DNA from 4 places in the Streptomyces sp. V3I8 genome. Region 4 is predicted to be linked to each of the others. Evidence: riboswitches for the same ligand, from Rfam matches in the RefSeq annotation. Region 4 holds a riboswitch; each other region holds the start of a gene.
The links. A riboswitch is a leader RNA that binds a small molecule or an ion and turns the genes downstream of it on or off. The one in region 4 is predicted to bind cobalamin.
Positions count from the first base shown of each region.

Region 1: it holds a riboswitch for cobalamin, as region 4 does, so the genes downstream of both, QFZ75_RS13230 (ribonucleoside-diphosphate reductase subunit alpha) here and QFZ75_RS29815 (cobalamin biosynthesis protein) in region 4, are expected to answer to the same signal.
Region 2: it holds a riboswitch for cobalamin, as region 4 does, so the genes downstream of both, QFZ75_RS03195 (energy-coupling factor ABC transporter permease) here and QFZ75_RS29815 (cobalamin biosynthesis protein) in region 4, are expected to answer to the same signal.
Region 3: it holds a riboswitch for cobalamin, as region 4 does, so the genes downstream of both, QFZ75_RS33635 (ABC transporter substrate-binding protein) here and QFZ75_RS29815 (cobalamin biosynthesis protein) in region 4, are expected to answer to the same signal.

Region 1 is NZ_JAUSZL010000002.1:3,040,232-3,043,429, reverse strand. It holds gene QFZ75_RS13230 (ribonucleoside-diphosphate reductase subunit alpha) at 1-1,763, opposite strand, end outside; cobalamin riboswitch at 1,902-2,056, opposite strand; gene QFZ75_RS13225 (GNAT family N-acetyltransferase) at 2,115-2,636, opposite strand; gene mctP (monocarboxylate uptake permease MctP) at 2,733-3,198, opposite strand, start outside.
Region 2 is NZ_JAUSZL010000002.1:656,960-660,157, reverse strand. It holds gene cbiQ (cobalt ECF transporter T component CbiQ) at 1-676, opposite strand, end outside; gene QFZ75_RS03200 (energy-coupling factor ABC transporter substrate-binding protein) at 683-1,105, opposite strand; gene QFZ75_RS03195 (energy-coupling factor ABC transporter permease) at 1,102-1,815, opposite strand; cobalamin riboswitch at 1,845-2,028, opposite strand; gene QFZ75_RS03190 (cellulase family glycosylhydrolase) at 2,230-3,198, shown strand, end outside.
Region 3 is NZ_JAUSZL010000002.1:7,576,853-7,580,050, reverse strand. It holds gene QFZ75_RS33640 (iron ABC transporter permease) at 1-1,013, opposite strand, end outside; gene QFZ75_RS33635 (ABC transporter substrate-binding protein) at 1,010-2,035, opposite strand; cobalamin riboswitch at 2,102-2,289, opposite strand; partial or broken gene QFZ75_RS33630 (CoA-binding protein) at 2,491-2,898, shown strand; gene QFZ75_RS33625 (MHYT domain-containing protein) at 2,855-3,198, opposite strand, start outside.
Region 4 is NZ_JAUSZL010000002.1:6,753,229-6,756,426, forward strand. It holds gene QFZ75_RS29810 (cobyric acid synthase) at 1-454, opposite strand, end outside; gene QFZ75_RS29815 (cobalamin biosynthesis protein) at 451-1,431, opposite strand; cobalamin riboswitch at 1,577-1,711, opposite strand; gene QFZ75_RS29820 (hypothetical protein) at 2,025-2,246, opposite strand; gene QFZ75_RS29825 (inorganic phosphate transporter) at 2,259-3,198, opposite strand, start outside.

The DNA.
Region 1 (3,198 bases), 3.7 Mb from region 4:
GTCTTCTCCCAGGCCGGCAGCGGGCCGCTGCGCTCGGCGAGGTCGGCGGACGCCTCGTACGCGGTGAGCATGATCCGCTCGGCGATCCGGGTGGAGAGGGCGCGCGCCCGCGGGGAGTCGAAGGGCAGCCGCAGCTTGAAGAAGACGTCCTGCAGGCCCATGGCGCCGAGGCCCACCGGGCGCCACCTGGAGTTGGAGCGGCCGGCCTGCTCGGTCGGGTAGAAGTTGATGTCGACGACCCGGTCGAGGAAGGTGACGGCGGTCCGGACGGTCTCGTCCAGCCGCTCCCAGTCGATGTCCCGCGCGTCCGCGTCGACGAAGGCGCCCAGGTTGACCGATCCGAGGTTGCAGACCGCGGTCTCCCCGTCGTCCGTGACCTCCAGGATCTCGGTGCACAGGTTCGAGGAGTGGACCGTGTGGCCGGGCAGCGCCGTCTGGTTGGCCGTGCGGTTGGCGGCGTCCTTGAAGGTCATCCAGCCGTTGCCGGTCTGCGCGAGGGTACGCATCATGCGGCCGTACAGCTCACGGGCCGGGATGGTCCTCCTGGCTAGCCCCCGCTCCTCCGCCCCGCGGTACGCGGCGTCGAACTCCGCGCCCCACAGGTCGACCAGCTCGGGCACGTCCGAGGGCGAGAACAGCGACCAGTCGCGGTCCTCGTTCACACGGCGCATGAACTCGTCCGGGATCCAGTGCGCGAGGTTCAGGTTGTGCGTACGGCGGGCGTCCTCACCGGTGTTGTCGCGCAGCTCCAGGAACTCCTCGATGTCGGAGTGCCAGGTCTCCAGGTAGACCGCGGCCGCGCCCTTGCGCCGGCCGCCCTGGTTCACCGCGGCGACCGAGGCGTCGAGGGTCTTCAGGAAGGGGACGATGCCGTTCGAGTGCCCGTTGGTGCCGCGGATCAGCGAACCGCGGGAGCGGATCCGGGAGAACGGCAGGCCGATGCCGCCCGCGTGCTTGGAGAGGCGGGCCACCTGGTGGTAGCGGTCGTAGAGGGAGTCCAGCTCGTCCAGCGGGGAGTCGAGCAGGTAGCAGGACGACATCTGGGGGTGGCGCGTACCGGAGTTGAAGAGGGTGGGGGAGGAGGGGAGGTAGTCGAGGCGGCTCATCAGCCGGTACAGGGAAGCCACTTCGTCCACCGAGCGGTCGCCCGCTTCCGGATCGGGCGCGGTGTCCTCGGCGAGCCCGCTCGCCACCCGCAGCATGAAGTACTGCGGTGTCTCGATGACGGACCGCGTGATCGGGTGCCGCAGCAGATACCGGCTGTGCAGGGTACGCAGGCCGAAGTAGCCGAAGCGGTCGTCGGCGCCCTCGGCGGAAGAGGTGTCCGTCAGCGCGTCGAGCCGGACCGCGTGGCGGCGTACGAACTCGGCCGTGCGGTCGGCGATCAGGCCCTCGCGGTGACCGACGGCGACCGACTCCGAGAAGGAGCGCACGCCCTGCGAGGCGGCCTCCGCGGCGATGGTGACGGTCAGCAGGCGGGCGGCCAGCTTCGAGTAGACCGGGTCCTCGGAGATGAGGCCCGCGGACGCCTCCGTGGCCAGCTCGCGCAGTTCGGGCTCGTCCGCGGCGGCGGACCGGCCGCGCAGCGCGGCGGCGGCGACCCGGCCGGGGTCGGCACCGGGGAGGTCGGCGGTGAAGTCGGTCAGGAGCCGCAGCAGTGCGGTTCCCGGCGCGTCGGCCTCGGCCCTGTCCTGCTGGTCCCGGGTCGCTGCGGCTGTCGCCGTCGCTGTGGCGGAGACCGGATCGGCTGGCGCGATGGTCACGTGGGGCACTCCCTCGCTCGGCACGGGGGCCTGCGGGGAGAGGGGTCGGGGGCACACGGGAGTACCCGCTTCGCGCAGCGGTACGCCGCGTCCACCGGCCCACTCCGCGAGGCCCGGACGTCGTGCGCCCGGGCCGGACGGCCTGGGCGCGCTGTCGGCAGGTCCTCGGACTGACTTTTGTACGACGGTATGCGGGCATACGCGTACAAGTACACCGTTGCGGGACAGTTCCGGATTCGCACCGGATTCCCCTGCGACGACAGCGAGCATGAGCATACATCTGGTGCCGTGTGCCGGAAGCACCCCCCACATGTTGTGTCGCGTCGGCTCCCGGCCGGGCGCCGGAGTATGTCAGAGCGTCAGCTCGTAGGTGAGGAGGAGGAGATCGTCCAGGTGCGGCACGGGGTTCCAGTCGCGGGCCGGAGTACGGGTGAAGCCGAGGCGTTCGTAGATGCGGTGCGCGCTGTGCATGGTGCGCTGGGTGGACAGCGCGATGCCCGTGCAGCCGGCCGTGGCCCGGGCGCGGTCGACGCAGCAGCGGACGAGCGAGGTGCCCACACCGTGGCCGCGGGCCTCCTTCGCGACGGCCAGCATGCGTATCTCGGCCTCGCCGTCGCGTGCGATGTCGGCCATGGGGCCGCCGGCCGGTACGAAGGTCACGGTGCCCAGGAGACGGCCGTCGCCGGCGCCGGTCGCCTCGACGGCGACCAGGACGTCGGCCGAGGCGGCGCGCTTCGCCGTGTCGCGCAGCTCGCCGAGGTAGTCGTCGTCCTCGCCGAAGTCGAGGAGGCCGTCGCCGAGGTACGCCTGCGCGGTGAGCTCGCCGAGGGCCGTGTACTGGGCGGGGAGGGCCCGTCTGATCACGATGTCCATGCGGATCATTTTCGCCCCGCCCCGCCGCCACTCCGCCACCCCCGCCGCCTCCGGGGTCGGGGGCGGGGGCGGGAAGGGGCGGCGGGGGCGAGAACGCTAGTGGCTCGAACCGGCGGTCGCCGGGGGCAGCTCCACCTGGACACCCTTGTCGCCCGCGTCCGCCGTGTAGTCCTCGGCGGAGGTCTCGTCGACACCCTCGGGAGCCTTGAGCGCCCGCAGGACGAACGTCATGACCACCGTCACGATCACGTTCAGCACGATCGCCGTCAGCCCGATGTACCCGATCTCCCCGATCCCGGGGATCTCCTTCGAGGAGCCGCCGAAGTGCTTCTGGGTCGGCGAGGCCACCCCGTAGGCGGCGACCGTGCCGTACAGCATCCCCACCGCCCAGCCCGCGAGCAGCGCCCACCGGTGGAACCAGCGGGTGAACAGGCCGCCGACCAGCGCCGGGAAGGTCTGCAGGATCCAGATCCCGCCGAGCAGCTGGAAGTTGATGGCGACCGTCTTGTCCATGGTCAGGACGAAGACCAGCGCTCCCACCTTCACGAGGAGCGAGACCAGC
Region 2 (3,198 bases), 6.1 Mb from region 4:
AGCGCGCGGAGATCCGCGCCGGCGGCACCAGGACGCGCAGGGTGCCGTCGTAACCGCGCCCGGCGAGCCCGGCCTGCAGCCGGGTCGCCCGGTCGAAGGCCCGCACGAAAGCGGTGGCGCCGAGCCCGGCCAGGGAGCGCCAGGAGGCGGCCCGTGTGGTGTGCCCGAGCCGCGCGGCCTGCGCCTCCCTGATCCGACGTACCGAGTCCAGGAGCAGAAAGCTCATCCGGTACGTCACCAGGGCGACGTCGACGACCGGCGCGGGCACCCCGGCGTTCACCAGCCGGGGCAGCAGGTCGGACAGGGGAGTGGTGAACGCGAACAGCAGCACCCCGAGGGAGGCCGCCGAGGTGCGCAGCAGGAGTTCGCCGGCGCGCACCGGCCCGCCCCCGGCCAGGGTCACGAACCCGTCCGGACCGCCGACCTGGAACAGCAGCGGCAGCGCCCCGGTCACGCAGAACCCCAGCGGCACCCGGTAGGCGCGCCAGAGCCTGCGCCCGGGTACGGCGGCGGGGCCCAGCAGCACGACGAGGGCGGTCACCAGCACCAGGGCGGCGCCGGGCCAGGGCGGGAGCGAGATCGCCAGCACGGTCAGACCGAGCCCGAGCACGGCCTTGTCCACGGGGTGGCGGTGGCGCCAGCGGCTGCTGTGCGCCGCCGCGTCGATGGGCAGCACGAAGACTCAGGCCCGTCGGGACACGGACTCGGCGGTACCGCCGGCCGCGGACGTGCCGTGTGCCGCACCGGTACCGCCGGCCGGGGACGTGGCATGCGCCCTGTCCTGGCCGTCCTTTGTGGCCAGGGCCCGCAGTTCGCCCTGGCGGCGGCCCCGGCGCAGACCGAAGTAGTAGGCGAGGACGCCCGCGCCGAGGGCGGCCTGCAGGGCGAAGAGCGCCGACTCGATCTCCCCGGACGGCGGCTCGTACAGGGGCGAGAACCACGGCTCGTAGTCCGGTTCGATCTCGGTGATCGCGGTCTCCGCCTCCGCGTCGGAGCCTGTGAACGGTTCCTTCTTGTGGTCGCCCAGTCCCAGGGCCAGCGGCAGTACCGCGAGGGCGGCCACGACGAGCAGCAGCAGGGTGTTGATCTTCGCGTTACGGCTCATCGGGCCACCGCCTCCGTCGTGTCGGCCGTCCCGGTCCGGGACCGCTCCTTGGTGAGGAGCACGCCGAGCCGGGTCAGTTCGCCCTTGCTCGACTGCACCAGCAGACGCATCACGAGCACGGTGAGCAGGCCCTCGCTCACCGCGAGCGGGATCTGCGTGACAGCGAAGATCGAGCCGAACTTGCCGAGCGCGCCCAGGAACCCGCTGCTCGGGTCGGGGAACGCGAGCGCGAGCTGCACGCTGGTGACGCAGTACGTGGACAGGTCGGCGACGAACGCGGCGAAGAACACCGCGACCATCAGCGGCGCGCCGAACAGCCGGAGCAGCCGGTAGATCCCGTAGCCGGCCCAGGGCCCGGCGATCGCCATCGAGAAGACGTTGGCGCCGAGCGTGGTCAGCCCGCCGTGCGCGAGCAGCAGTGCCTGGAAGAGCAGGGTGATGGTGCCCAGCACCGCCATGACCGGCGGCCGGAACAGGACGGCACCGAGGCCCGTGCCGGTGGGGTGCGAGCAACTGCCGGTCACCGACGGCAGTTTCAGTGCGGAGAGGACAAACGTGAACGGCCCGGACGCCCCGATGAGCAGCGTGCTCTCGGGATGCTCCCTGACCTCACGGGTGAGCGACCGGACTCCGTGGACGACGAACGGCGCCGACGCGACGCCCCAGGCGACCGCGTGCGCCGGAGGAAGGAAACCCTCGGCTATGTGCATGGCTCTGCAGACCCTCTCCAGCACCTCGTGGATGGTTGACGCGCCTTGGCCGGTCTCCTGGCTTACGGGTCAAAACCGCCCGTGCTCCGCCTTCCCGGGTCCGAGGACCCAGTGGCTGCCCGTGAGGGCCGGAGCCGGACTTCCCGATCACAGTGGCGAGGGCCGCACCGGCATCACACCGATTTCCCGAGCACCAAGGCGTGGTGACACTAGTGCGCGTACCGGGGTGGTGACAAGCGGCCCCCCAGGGGCGTACGGGTGGTCACGGTGCCTGGGGCGGCCGGCGGTTCTTCACACCTGTTACGCGTCGGAACGTGCGTCAAGTCTTGACGTGCCCCTGACGAAGTGACTCTATGGGAGCGCTCCCACCCATCCGAAACTCACGTTTCTTGGCGCTCACTTTCTGGAGTCGCAGTGAGAAGAACAAGAAGCACGACTCGAAAGACCCTCGTCAGCGCGCTGCTGGCCGGGCTGGCAGCGTTCCTCGGGCTTGTCGTTCTCGGCGCCCTCGTCCCGACCGCCGCACATGCCAAGTCCCCGGACGTCCTCGCGACCGGCCTCCACATCGACGACGGACGCCTGCTCGAAGGCAACGGCAACGACTTCGTTATGCGCGGCGTCAATCACGCCCACACCTGGTATCCGAGCCAGACGCAGTCGCTGGCCGACATCAAGGCGTTCGGTGCCAACACCGTCCGCGTCGTCCTGTCCAACGGCCACCGCTGGACCAAGAACAGTGCCGAGGACGTGGCCGGCGTCGTCGCCCAGTGCAAGGCCAACCGGCTGATCTGCGTACTGGAGGTGCACGACACCACCGGATACGCCGAGGAGAGCGCCGCAGCCACCCTCGACCAGGCCGCCGACTACTGGATCGGCCTGAAGAGCGTCCTCGCCGGCGAAGAGAACTACGTCATCATCAACATCGGCAACGAGCCCTGGGGCAACACCGATCCGGCGGGCTGGACCGCTCCCACGATCGCCGCCGTCAAGAAACTGCGCACCGCCGGGTTCGAGCACACCATCATGGTGGACGCACCCAACTGGGGCCAGGACTGGCAGAACGTCATGCGCACCAACGCCCAGGCCGTCTACGACGCCGACACCACCGGCAACCTGATCTTCTCGATCCACATGTACAGCGTCTACGACACCGCACAGGAGATCACCGACTACCTGAACGCCTTCGTCAACGCCCGACTGCCGATCCTGATCGGCGAGTTCGGCGGACCGGCCGACCAGTACGGCGACCCGGACGAGGACACCATGATGGCCGCGGCGCAGCAGCTGCGGCTCGGGTACCTCGCCTGGTCCTGGAGCGGCAACACGGATCCGATCCTCGACCTGGTGATCGGCTTCGACCCCGGTCGGCTCAGCTCCTGGGGG
Region 3 (3,198 bases), 820 kb from region 4:
CGCGTCCTCCGGGTCCGGTACAGCACCAGTACGAACACCGGTACGCCGATGAGCGAGGTGACCACGCCGACGGGCACCTCCTGGGGATCGAGGACGGTACGGGCCAGGGTGTCCACCCACACCAGGAACACCGCGCCGGTGAGGGCGGCGACCGGCAGCAGCCGCGCGTGGCCGGAGCCCACCAGCGCCCGGGCCGCGTGCGGCAGGACGAGGCCCACGAAGCCGATGGCGCCCGCCGAGCTGACCAGCGCGGCCGTCAGGAGGGCCGTCGCGCACAGCAGCACCAGCCGGGTGCGGGCCACGGACACCCCGAGGCTTGCGGCGGCGTCCTGGCCGAAGGCGAACGCGTCGAGCGTGCGCGCGTACGCCAGGCAGACCACCAGGGCGACCGCCAGCACCGCGGCGCAGACCCAGACGTCGGTCCAGCCGACGCCGCCCAGCGAGCCGAGCAGCCAGAACAGCACGCCCCGGGTGGTCTCGGCGTCGGCGGCGGTCATCACGACGAAGGAGGTGAGGGCGGAGAAGAGCTGCATCGCGGCGACGCCGCTGAGCACGACCCGGTCCGTCGTCCCGCCGAGGGTGTGGCTGAGCAGCAGGACCAGACCGAACGAGAGGAGCGCGCCGAGGAACGCGCCCCCGGACACGGACAGCAGGCCGCCGCCGGCCCCGAGGACGACCACGAGGACCGCGCCGGTGGAGGCGCCCGAGGACACCCCGAGGACGAACGGGTCGGCGAGGGGGTTGCGCAGCAGGGACTGCATGACCGCGCCGCACACGGCCAGTCCGGCGCCGCAGACGGCGGCCAGGAGGGTGCGCGGCAGCCGCAGCTGCCAGACGATCCCGTCCCGGACGGGGCTCAACCGCGTGCCGCCCCGGCCGAGATGGGCCGCGACCACGGACCAGACGTCACCGACACCGATGTCCGCGGGGCCGATCGTGATCGCGAGGGCGACGGAGCCGACGAGCAGGGCCCCACCGGCCGCGCAGAGTGTTCCCACGCGCGGCCGGGTCACCCCGCGAGCCCGAACTCCCGCAGGGCGGCGGCCACCCGCTCGACGCCCTCGACGGTACGGATGGTCGGGTTCAGCGCCTGTCCGCTGAGCAGGACGTACCGCTTCTTCCTGACGGCGGTCATGTTCCTGGTGACCGGGTCGGACTCCAGGAACTCGATCTTCTTCCTCGCGGACTCGGCGGTCTGCGACCTGCGGGTCAGGTCGCCGATGACCAGGACGTCGGGGTCGCGGTCGGCCACCGTCTCCCAGTTGATCTGGGGCCATTCCTCGTGGGTGTCGTCGAAGACGTTCCTCGCGCCCAGCGCCCGGGTCATGATGCCGGGGGATCCGCAGCAGCCCGCCATGTAGGGCGACGCGGAGTTGGCGAACCAGAAGAGGAGGGAGACGCCGGAGGCGTCGACGCCCGAGGTGGCCTTCGCCATCCGCCGCTCCAGTCCGGCGACGAGCTCGTCGCCCCTGTCCTCGACGCCGAAGATCCTGGCCAGGTCGTGTATCTCGCCGTAGACGGCGTCGATGCCGAGCGGTTTCGCGCGGGCGCCGTCGCCGTCTCCGGTGTTGTCCTTGCCCGCGCAGTCGGAGGGCGCGACGTACGCGGGTACGCCGAGCTTCTCGAACTGCTCCCGGGTGGCGACGCCTCCCTTGCCGAGCGTGGACGCGAACGAGGCGGCCACGAAGTCGGGGTCGGCGTCCAGGACCCGTTCGAAGGAGGGGCTGTTGTCGGCGATGCGCGGCACCTGCGCATCGGCCTTCTCCAGGCCCTTCAGCACGGGATCGGTCCAGGTCGCGGTGCCGGCCATGCGGTCGGCGAGACCCAGCGACAGCATGATCTCGGCGGCACCCTGGTTGAGGGCCACGGCCCGCCGGGGCGGGGACTCCACGCGTACGGTGTGGCCGCAGTCGTCCAGGGTGACGGCGGCCGCTCCGGCCTCGGCACCGGGCGGGTCGGCCGCTCCGCAGCCGGTCAGCAGGACGGCGCCGCACAGGAGCAGGGCAGCGGGGCGGGCGGGGCGTGCGAAGGGCACGGAAGTTCCTCGGGCGTCGAGGGCTCGGACGCGGAGCCCGGTCGTACGGTGCTCCCCCGCCGTCCGGTGACCGCGGAGGCCGCCAGCAGGTCTTCGGACTCGGGTTCACCCGGACGGAGCGCCTTCCCGGACCGTCGTTCCGGTCCAGTGGCCGATGCCCCGCCCGTCACCCTCACCGCTGCGCGTCAGCTCCGGATTCGCACCGGATTCCCTGACCCACGTACATGGGTTCGACTGGCTTCCGCAAGCTATCACGGCGGTTTTCGGGCCGGGGCGGCGGTGCGCGGGCACCGTCGCGGACATCCGTCGGGCGCCTCGGCGGACCGTTGCCGGACACCGCGGCGGACACGTGTCGGGCACCGTGCGGGAATCAGCGTGCCGCGCCCGCTGTTGTCGGGCGCAACAGCACCCGTCCGTAAGTCCACGCAAGTCCACGCAAGTCCAGGAGGCCCCTCGTGTACGGCGATCCGGCAACGATCCGCAAGATCCTCACCTAGCGCGGCGACACCTGGGCGGTCGTCGGTCTCTCGTCGAACGAGGGGCGCGCCGCGTACGGCGTCGCGGCCGTGCTCAAGCGCTACGGCAAGCGGGTGGTCCCGGTCCACCCGAAGGCCGAGACGGTCCACGGGGAGAAGGGGTACGCCTCCCTGGCCGACATCCCCTTCCCGGTCGACGTCGTCGACGTGTTCGTCAACAGCGACCTCGCGGGCTCCGTCGCCGACGAGGCGGTCGCCATCGGCGCCGGGGCCGTCTGGTTCCAGCTCGGCGTGATCGACGAGGGCGCCTACGAACGCACCCGGACGGCCGGTCTCGACATGGTCATGGACCGCTGCCCGGCGATCGAGATTCCCCGCCTGGGCTGACCCGGCGCGGCGGCGGTTCGAAGGCCGAGCCGCCGGACCAGGCGGGCCGGTCCGTACGGGAAGCGGGTGCCCGGCGGGACGCGGTCCGGTTCCAGTCGCCGTCCCCGAGGACCAGCAGCGGGTCGAACATCACGACCACCGCGGCGAGCACCAGGAAGAGGACCGGGCCGATGAGCATCGGCAGCAGGAGCGAGTGGGCGGAACCGCCCGTGCCCGGTCCGCCTACCGCGCCGTGCAGGTGCACGCTGACGGCCGCCATGCCCGTGTAGTGCATTCCGGACACGGCGCCTCCCATGACCA
Region 4 (3,198 bases):
TGTCCGTCCGCCGCAGATTGATCTCGGCGGGACTTCCGGCCCCCTCACAGATCACCGCGTCATACGTGCCCCGCAACGCGGCCAGACAGTCCAGCACGGTCCCGAGCAACGCCTCCTGGCGTCCGCCGTGGTAGCCGCGCGCACTCATCTCGCCCACGGGTTTCCCCATCAGGACGACCTGGCTGCTGCGGTCGCCGCCCGGCTTCAGCAGGACGGGGTTCATGAGCGCGGTGGGCTCCACGCGGGCGGCCTGCGCCTGCATGGCCTGCGCGCGCCCGATCTCGGCGCCCTCGCGCGTGACGAACGAGTTCAGGGACATGTTCTGCGCCTTGAAGGGCGCGACCTTCACCCCCCGCCGCACCAGCCACCGGCAGATCCCGGCGGTCACGACGCTCTTGCCCGCGTCGGAGGTGGTGCCGGCGACGAGCAGGCCCCTGCCCGGTCCACGGTTCATGAGGTACGCCCCTTCCCGGCGGGCTTCCTGGCGAGTCTCCCGGTGAGCGGGGTGACCAGCAGCCGGCCGGTGACGCACGCGCCCAGCGCGAGCAGGCTCACGCGCCGGGAGAGCCGGACGGCCCGCTCGATGTCTTCGACCCGTACGGCGCGCCCCGGGCCGTTGAGGACGGGCCGGTGCTCGACCCGCCCCGCGTACGAGAGCGTGCCGCCGAGCCGCACCCCGAGCGCCCCCGCGAACGAGGCCTCGACGGGCCCGGCGTTGGGGCTCGGATGCCGGTCGGCGTCCGCACGCCAGGTGCGCAGGGCTCCCCGCGGATCGCCCCCGGCGACGGTCGCGAGGACCGCCGTCAGCCGGGCCCCGGGCCATCCGACGACGTCGTCGAGGCGCGCGGAGGCCCAGCCGTACCGCCGGTGACGGGCCGACCTGTGCCCGACCATGGCGTCCAGCGTGTTGACGGCCCGGAACCCGACCAGACCGGGCACGCCCGCGACCGCGCCCCACACCAGGGCGCCCACGACGGCGTCGGAGGTGTTCTCGGCGACCGACTCGACCACGGCCCGGGCGATCCCGTCGGCGTCCAGCGCCTGCGGGTCCCGTCCGCACAGGTGCGGCAGCCGCTCACGGGCCGCCTCGACGTCCCCGGCGGCCAGCGCCCCACCGACCGCCCGCGCCTCCCGCCCCAGCGAGGTCCCCCCGACGACGGCCCAGGTGGCGGCGGCGGTCAACGCGACGGAAGCGGCACGGCAGTCACGTACGGAACGCCCGGCGGCCACGGCGAGGGCGACGGCGCCGCCCGCGCACACGGCGGTGTGCAGGGCGCCCCACCCCCGGTGGTCCCGCCACAGCACCCGCTCCACGGCGCCCGCGGCCCGGCCGAACGCGGCGACCGGATGCCCCCGGCGGGGATCGCCGAGCAGCAGGTCACCGAGGAGGCCGGCGGCGGCGCCGTACGCGAAGACGCGATCGGCACGCACGGGCTCAGCCCGCTTCTACGTCGGACAGCACCCTCGTACTCGGCACCCTCGTACCGGGTGCGGGCACACTGGTACTGGGCACACTGGTCCACAACGGGCAGCCGCGCATGGCGATATGTCCTCACTCAGGGTGTCCACGCCCTGGTTCGACGAGACCGACGACGAGAGTTCCTGGCTTCCCGGGGGATGGATTCCCCGGTAACAGTGGCGGGACCGCGCCGGATTCGCACCGGCTTCCTCTCCTGCCGTCGTACATGGCCCCGGCAGTCCACCACGGCCCCGGAACACCCGTCAACTTGCTGTTGACCTGCGAAGGGAGAGTGTGCCGAGGCCCACATCCCGGGGGCGGGCCGTTCCCGCGGGCCGGTCGTCCAGCCGGAAATCGACTCTCGGCCGCGCACCCCTGACCACGGGTTCGTGATCACCTTCCTCCCGCTGTCCCTGAGTCGCGGGCCTTCCTGATCCGGCACGGGCGACCCGGGGCACGGCTTCGGGGGCGGACATGCGTCCGCCCCGCCGGGACCGCGGGTGAGGCGGTCCCGGCAGGGCGGACGGTGAGCTCCGGCGGCACGGCTCGTCGGCCGTACCGCCGGTCAGGCGACGATCAGATAGATCCCGTACGCCACCGCCGCCGCGCAGGCCGCGAAGCAGGCGTACGCGCCCGTGACCGCGAGGGCCGCGGAGCCGCCCTGGGCGGTGGCCGTCTCGCGCTTGGAGAGGCCGACGATACCGAGGGTGAACAGGCCCACGAGGGCGACGGTGGAGAGGAGACTGACTCCGAACACGGAGCCGAGGGCTGCCCAGTCGATCTTCATGCGGTTCGTTCCTTACACCGTGGCCGGACGGGCGGGCTCGGCGTCCGGGCCCGGGATGGTGGTCTTCAGATCGCCGCCCGCGCTCGCGAGCACGGCCCCCGTCGTGGTGACCGGGCCCGCGGGGGGCGGGGTGACGGCGGCGATCGCGGTGGTGACGACGCCCGCGGGCTCGTGGTGGTCGTTGACGTTGTCGACGGTGACCGGTCGGCGGCGGGACAGCCTCCAGATGACCCCGGAGCCGGCGACCAGCAGCGCGCCGGTGAGGACGATGCCCCAGGTGCCCTGCTTGGTCAGGAACTCGGCGCCCGCGCCGACCAGTCCGGCGGCCGGGAGCGTGAGGCCCCAGGCGACGAACATGCGGGTCGCGGTCGACCAGTGGACGACACCGCCCTTGCGGCCGAGCCCCGAACCCATCACGGCGCCGGAGCAGGACTGGGTGGTGGAGAGGGAGAAGCCGAGGTGCGAGGAGGCCAGGATGACCGTCGCGGCGCCGGTCTGGGCGGCGAAGCCCTGCGGCGGCGCGAGGTCGGTGAGGCCCTTGCCCATGGTGCGGATGATGCGCCAGCCGCCCAGGTAGGTGCCGAGCGCGATGGCGATGCCGGCCGAGACGATGACCCACAGGGGAGGGTTCGACCCGGGCGAGAGCACCCCGCCGGTGACCAGGGCCAGGGTGATGATGCCCATGGTCTTCTGCGCGTCGTTCGTGCCGTGGGCCAGCGACACCAGGCCCGCGGAGGTGATCTGCCCCGCGCGGTAGCCCTTGGAGGTCGCCTTCTCGCCCGCCTGCCGGCTGATGCGGTACGTCAGCCGGGTGGCGAGCAGCGCGGCGATCCCGGCCACCAGGGGCGCGGCGATCGCGGGGAGGAGAACCTTGGTGACGACGGTCGAGCCGTTCACCGACGACCAGCCTGCCGACATCACCGCGGCGCCGATGAGGCCGCCGAAGAGCGCG